One region of the Nonomuraea sp. K271 genome, then DNA from elsewhere that is predicted to be linked to it. Evidence: riboswitches for the same ligand, from Rfam matches in the RefSeq annotation. Region 1 holds a riboswitch; the other holds the start of a gene.
What was found. A riboswitch is a leader RNA that binds a small molecule or an ion and turns the genes downstream of it on or off. The one in region 1 is predicted to bind glycine.
Positions count from the first base shown of each region.

Region 2: linked by a shared signal. The riboswitch ahead of gcvP (aminomethyl-transferring glycine dehydrogenase) and the one ahead of gcvT (glycine cleavage system aminomethyltransferase GcvT) in region 1 are both predicted to bind glycine.

Region 1 covers NZ_JAAAHR010000008.1:68,515-71,906, reverse strand. Annotated here, with positions in the region: gene GUY59_RS04495 (L-serine ammonia-lyase) at 1-527, opposite strand, end outside; gene gcvH (glycine cleavage system protein GcvH) at 600-989, opposite strand; gene gcvT (glycine cleavage system aminomethyltransferase GcvT) at 986-2,068, opposite strand; glycine riboswitch at 2,103-2,202, opposite strand; glycine riboswitch at 2,222-2,319, opposite strand; gene GUY59_RS04480 (gamma-glutamyl-gamma-aminobutyrate hydrolase family protein) at 2,373-3,065, opposite strand; gene GUY59_RS04475 (3-oxoacyl-ACP reductase) at 3,077-3,392, opposite strand, start outside.
Region 2 covers NZ_JAAAHR010000066.1:21,938-25,329, reverse strand. Annotated here, with positions in the region: gene gcvP (aminomethyl-transferring glycine dehydrogenase) at 1-1,508, opposite strand, end outside; glycine riboswitch at 1,688-1,786, opposite strand; gene GUY59_RS22955 (MerR family transcriptional regulator) at 1,845-2,465, opposite strand; gene GUY59_RS22950 (bifunctional nuclease family protein) at 2,613-3,083, opposite strand; gene ftsR (transcriptional regulator FtsR) at 3,216-3,392, opposite strand, start outside.

The sequences.
Region 1 (3,392 bases):
GTGAAGGGATAGGGCACGACGGTGTCGTCCGGCTTGATGCGGTCGGCGCCGGTGGCCTTCTCGTCCACGACGAAGCCGCCGCCGACCGAGAAGTAGACCTTCTCCCTGAGCCCCTCGCCCGCCGCGTCGTAGGCGGTGAAGCGCATGCCGTTCGGGTGCTCGGGCAGCGTGATCTTGCGTTCGAAGACGAGGTCCTGGCCGACGACGAACGGGATCTCGTGGCTGCCGTACAGCCGGACGGTGCCCGACTCGCGCATCTCGGCCAGACGGTCGTCGATGGTGTCGACGTCGACCAGTTCGGGCTTCTCCCCGGACAGGCCGAGCAGGACCGCCTTGTCGCTGCCGTGGCCCTTGCCGGTCAGGCCGAGCGAGCCGTACAGGATGGCCTCGACGCGGGCCACGCGCGGCAGCAGGCCGTCCTGGTGCAGCCCGCGGGCGAACTTGTGTGCGGCGGCCATCGGGCCTCCCGTGTGGGAGCTCGACGGGCCGATGCCGATCTTGAATAGGTCGAAGACGCTGATCGCCATTGATGATGCGCCCTTCATGAGTGCCGGGGCCCGGCCGCGAGCCCCGGCGTCGGCCGATGAGGCCTGGCAGGGTCAGGACTCGCCCGAGGTGAGCGCGGCGTACTCCTCGGCGGACAGCAGATCCTCGGGGTCGCCCTCCATGCGCACCCGGAACATCCAGCCCTCGCCGTACGGGTCGCTGTTGGCCAGGCTCGGGTCGTCCACGATGGCCTGGTTGACCTCGACGATCTCGCCGCCGACGGGCGTGTAGATCTCGCTGACCGACTTGGTCGACTCGACCTCGCCGACGGAGTCGCCCGGCTCGGCGATCGAACCGACCTCGGGGAGCTGCACGAAGACGACGTCACCAAGGGCGTCGGCGGCGTAGGCCGTGATGCCGACGGTCACGGTGAGGCCGTCCTCGACCCCGGAAACCCACTCGTGTTCCTTGGTGTAGCTCAGGTCGTCAGGGATGTTGCTCACTTGTTCCTCCTGTAAAAGGGCAGCTCGACCAGGTCCATGGGTTCATGGCTGCCCCGGATGTCCACAGCCAGGCCTGAGACGGCGCCGGTGTCCACGTAGGCCAGCGCGATGGGCTTGCCCAGGGTCTGGGAGGGAGCACCGCTGGTGACCTCGCCGACGACGGCGCCGTCCTTGGTGACCGGGTAGCCGTGGCGCGGCACCCGGCGGCCCCGGGCGACCAGACCGACGAGCCGGCGCCGCGGGTCGTCCTTGACCGCCTCCAGCGCCGACCGGCCGACGAAGTCTCCCGGCTTGTCGAATTTCACCACCCTGCCCAGCCCCGCGTCGAACGGGGTCAGCTCGGCACTCAGTTCGTTGCCGTACAGGGGCATGCCGGCTTCGAGCCTGAGGGTGTCGCGGCTGGACAGGCCGGCGGGCTTGAGCCCGTACGGCTCGCCCGCGGCCATGAGCGCGTGCCAGAGCGGCACCGCGTCCTGGTTGGCCACGAACAGCTCGAACCCGTCCTCGCCGGTGTAGCCGGTACGGGCGATGAGCGCCTGCCGCCCGTCGACCTGCCCCGGCAGGCCCGCGTAGTACTTGAGCCCGGCAAGGTCGGCGTCGGTGCGCGTGGCGAGGATCTCCTGGGCGCGGGGCCCCTGGACGGCGATCAGCGCGTACTGCGGCGAACGGTCGTCCACCACGGCGTCGAACGCCTTGCAACGGCTCTCCAGCTCGCCGGCGACCTTCTCGGCGTTCGAGGCGTTCGCGACGACCATGAACTCCTCGTCGGCGAGCCGGTAGACGATGAGGTCGTCCAGCACCCCGCCCCGCTCGTTGACGATCATGGTGTAGCGGGCTCGTCCCGGCGTCACGGCCGACAGGTGACCGACCAGCGCGTAGTCCAGCGCCTGTGCGGCCTGCGGCCCGGTCACGAAGATCTCGCCCATGTGCGAGAGGTCGAACAGTCCGGCGGCCTCACGGACGGCCCTGTGCTCCGCGGACTCGCTTCCGTACCGGAGTGGCATGAGCCACCCTGCGAAGTCGGTCAGCGTCGCGCCGAGGCTTTCGTGCACGTCTCGTAGCGGAGTAGGTCGGGACATTTATCGCACCTCAGGACAGGATTGGATGCCAGCATCCTCCCCCTCTGTCATCGATGCCTGAGAGCTTCGTCCGAGTTTTGCCGGACTTTCACCTTCGGCGAGGCCACGTGGGCCTGCTTTCCAGAGGTCACCTTCCGAGGAGACGTGCTCCCGGTCAGCCGTGCGGTCCTTTGCCTTGAGAGGTTTGCGGGGAGGGCTTGCTCCTTCAGGGACCCTGACCGGCTGTCAGGATGCTCTCCCGCACGGTTTGCTGGTGTGTCCCGCCAGCCTAGTAGTGATTTGGGGGTCTTGTCGCGTTCGCCCCTCAGCAGGCCGCGACCAGGGCTTCGAAGAGGGCGTGGTCCTCGGCCGCCTCCGGATGCCACTGCGCCGCCACGGTGAACGGCCCCGAGTCCAGTTCCACGCCCTCGACGGTGCCGTCGGCGGCCGTCGCGGTCACGGTGAGGCCCGGGGCCAGGCGGTCGACGGCCTGGTGGTGGTAGTGCGGCACCGTCACGGGCGCCGTGCCCAGCGCCTTGGCCAGGCGGGTGCCGGGGACGGCGGTGACGGGCAGGTGGCCGAATCGGCCGGGCGCGGGGGAGTGCTCCGTGTGGCCGACCACGTCGGGCAGGTGCTGGTGGAGGCTGCCGCCTAGGGCGACGTTGAGCACCTGGAGGCCCCGGCAGATGCCGAGGAAGGGCAGCTCGGCGTCGAGGGCCGTGGCCAACAGGGCGAACTCGGCCTGGTCACGAAATTTGCGGATATAGCCGGTACGTTCCTCCGGCGTCTCCCCGTACCTCGCCGGATCGATGTCGCCGCCCCCGGCCAGCACGAGCCCGTCCAGCCGGTCCACCACCCGCGCGGCCTCCCCGGCCGGCGGCAGCACGACCGGCTGCCCGCCGGCGCGGACGACCTGCTCCACGTACATGTACGGCAGCAGCGCGACCGGCATGTCCTGCCAGACCGTGAACGTCGCCGGCTCCACGTAACACGTGACCCCGATGACGGGACGTCGCACGATGAACCCCCCTAGAGCGGCGTGACATAGGCGCCGGAGATGCCGCCGTCCACCAGGAACTCGCTGCCCGTGATGAACGACGCGTCGTCGCTGGCCAGGAACGCCACCGCCGCCGCGATCTCCGACGCCTCCGCGAAGCGCCCGAGCGGGACGTGCACCAGCCGCCGCTGCGCCCGCTCGGGATCCTTCGCGAACAACTCCCGCAGCAGCGGCGTGTTCACGGGGCCGGGACACAGCGCGTTCACCCGGATGCCCTCCCTTGCGAACTGCACGCCCAGCTCGCGCGACATCGCCAGCACCCCGCCCTTGGACGCCGTGTAGGAGATC
Region 2 (3,392 bases), on a different contig from region 1:
TTGAGCTTCATCGTGCAGGAGCCGAGCGGGATCATCGACCGGTCGAGCGCGATGTCCTTGTCCTGCAGCTTGCGCAGGTAGCGCAGCATCGCGGTCTCGGAGCGGTGGCTGTGGAAGACCGGGTGGGTCAGGTAGCCGGACTCGCGCAGCAGCGAGGAGGGCAGCGCGTCGGCGGTGCCCTCGGCGTCGGTGCAGGGGGTGGTGACCCCGAAGGCGGCCTGCACCGTGGCCAACTCGGCGGCCCCGGTCTTCTCGTCGCAGGCGACCGAGACGTGGTCGGCGTCCACCTGCCAGAGGTTGACGCCCCGCTCGGCCGCGGCGGCGACCACGGCGGACGCCCGCCCCGGCACGCGTACGAGCACGGTGTCGAAGAACTCGGCGTGCACGACCTCCAGGCCCTGCCCGCGCAGCCCTTCTGCCAGGGCGACGGCGTGGCGGTGCACCCGGCGGGCGATGCGGCGAAGGCCCTCCGGGCCGTGGTAGACGGCGTACATGCCGGCGATGACGGCCAGGAGGACCTGCGCGGTGCAGATGTTGCTGGTGGCCTTCTCGCGGCGGATGTGCTGCTCACGGGTCTGCAGGGCCAGGCGGTAGGCGGGGTCGCCGTCGGCGTCGACGGACACGCCGACCAGACGGCCGGGCAGCTGCCGCTGCAGGCCCTCGCGTACGGACATGTAGGCGGCGTGCGGCCCGCCGAACCCGAAGGGCACCCCGAACCTCTGCGAGGAGCCCACGGCGATGTCGGCGCCCAGCTCGCCGGGTGCGGCCACGAGCGTCAGCGCCAGCAGGTCGGCGGCGGCCACGACGAGGGCGCCCGCCTCGTGCGCGGCGGCGGCCACGGCGCGGAAGTCGCGCAGCCGCCCCGACGCGCCGGGGTACTGTACGAGCACGCCGAAGCACTCGGGCAGCTCGCCGTGGAGGGAGTGCTCGACGAGCGTGATGCCGAGCGGCTCGGCCCTGGTGGCGAGCACGGCCTTGGTCTGGGGCAGCGCGTCGGCGTCGACCACGAACACGGCGCTCTTCGACTTGCCCGCCCTGCGGGCCAGCGTCATGGCCTCGGCCGCGGCGGTGGCCTCGTCGAGGAGCGAGGCGCCGGAGACGGGCAGGCCGGTGAGGTCGGAGACGACGGTCTGGAAGTTGAGCAGCGCCTCGAGGCGGCCCTGCGAGATCTCCGGCTGGTAGGGGGTGTAGGCGGTGTACCAGCCCGGGTTCTCCAGCAGGTTACGGCGGATGACGGCGGGCGTGACCGTGTCGTGGTAGCCCAGCCCGATCATCGAGGTGACCACCTGGTTGCGATCGGCCAGGGCGCGCAGCTCGGCGATGGCCTCGGCCTCGCCTGCGGGGGCGGGCAGCGTGAGCCGGTCTTTCGCCCTGATGGACTCGGGCACGGCGACCGCGACCAGGTCGGCCACGGACTCGAAGCCCACGGCCTCGAGCATGCGCTGCTGCTCGGACTCCGAGGGGCCGATGTGCCGGGACGAGAACGGCGGAGCGGACAGATCGGTCATGGAGATGCCTCCCGAGGCTGTGGAGACCGGCGCCAGGGCGCGGGCGTGTGCCGGATCTCCCCCTCTGTCAGCGCGGACCCCGGACAAGCGCGGGGTCGCGACCTGAGAGCTTCACCCCCGGTGGGGCTTGCACCGTCGGTGAGGCGCGCCTGGCGGGTGCGCCTGCTTTCCAGAGTTGCCTCGCCCGAGCGGTACGGGATGCCTGAGAGATTCCGGGGAGGGTTGCTCCTTCGGCGCCCCGGAGCCCAGGGGCCCGGGGACTCTCCCGCACGGGGTCGTCGGCCTTTCTGCCCTCAGGTTACTACGCCCGGTTCGTACGGATGTCAGGAGCCGTGCTCACCGGGTGCGGCGGGCACGGCGGCGCCGGGCCAGTTCGTCAGCGGGGTGGTCGGCCGGGACGGTGTCCTCGGCCGCCGCGCGTTCCCCCGGCAGCTCCGCGAGGGAGCCCTCGACCTCGCGCCAGACCCGGCCGAGCGCGATGCCGAACACGCCCTGGCCGCCCTGGAGCAGGTCGATCACCTCGTCGGCCGAGGTGCACTCGTAAACACTGACGCCGTCGCTCATGAGCGTGATCTGTGCGAGGTCGGCCACCCCGCGGTCACGCAGGTGTTGCACGGCCGTGCGGATCTGCTGCAGCGACACCCCGGTGTCGAGGAGCCGCTTGACGACCTTGAGGACCAGGATGTCGCGGAAGCTGTAGAGACGCTGGGAGCCGGAGCCCTGCGCGGCTCTTATCGTGGGCTCGACCAGGCCCGTGCGCGCCCAGTAGTCGAGCTGCCGATAGGTGATGCCGGCCGCCGAGCACGCCGTCGGCCCGCGGTATCCGATGTCACCCGGCAGCGCCGCGGGCTGTTCGTCGAAGAGCAGGCCCTGCTCCCCGGCACGCTGCCGCGCGCTCTCGCGCCGCACCGGATCTTCCTGGCCGGCCGTCTTTCCCTCGCCGCTGCTGACCGCCACGCGGACCTCCGGCTTTCTCTCATCCCGTGGCCTGATCTGGGGGTATGTGAAGCGCAGCCACGGGTTTCACTTGCACCGTAGGACCGCGACCATGCTCAGTCAACGATCCGGCTCGGCGCGTCGTGAAGCGTAAATGCACTGAAATACCTACCCCGCCCGGCCGAAGTCCTCGGGAGTGATCGTGTCAAGAAACTCCCTGAACTTCTCCACCTCGTCTTCCTGGTCGTCCGGGATGATCACCCCGGCTTCCTGGACGACCTCTTCGCTGGCGAAGATGCGCGCCCCCGTGCGCAGGGCGAGCGCGATCGAGTCGGACGGCCGCGCGCTCACCTCCACGCCGTTGGAGAACACCAGGTCGGCGAAGAAGATGCCGTCACGCAAAGCGACGATGTTGACCGCCCGCAGGCCTACGCCCAGAGCACTCAGCACGTCTCGGAAGAGGTCGTGGGTGAGCGGCCGCGGCGGAGGCTCCTCTGCCTGGGCCAGGGCGATGGCCGTGGCTTCCGTCATGCCAATCCATATAGGAAGGAACCGCTCCCCGTGTGCCTCCTTCAGCAAGACGATCGGCTGATTTGTGGGCATTTCAACCCGAACGCCCACAACCTCCATCTGCAACACGGGCTGCTCCGTATTCCTGACCGGTGTCCCGGCACAGCTATTTGGTCGTTGCTTCTGCTGACTGGCTTCTGCAATTCAACGTAACACCCGGCGGGCCTGGAATGTGCCCCCGCCTCCCAGCTCGCTGCGGTCTCAACGCCCCAGGACGGACCGGACGCCCGTGCGCACAAGGGATGCGTGCAGGTCGAGCAGGAGCGAGGAAAGCTCCCTGGCCGCCTCGTCGGCCTCGCCGATGGCGCCGGGGGCGCGGCGCTTGAGTATCGGCGCGACGGTCTGCTCCACCAGGCCGCACTCTCGCTCGGCCGCCGC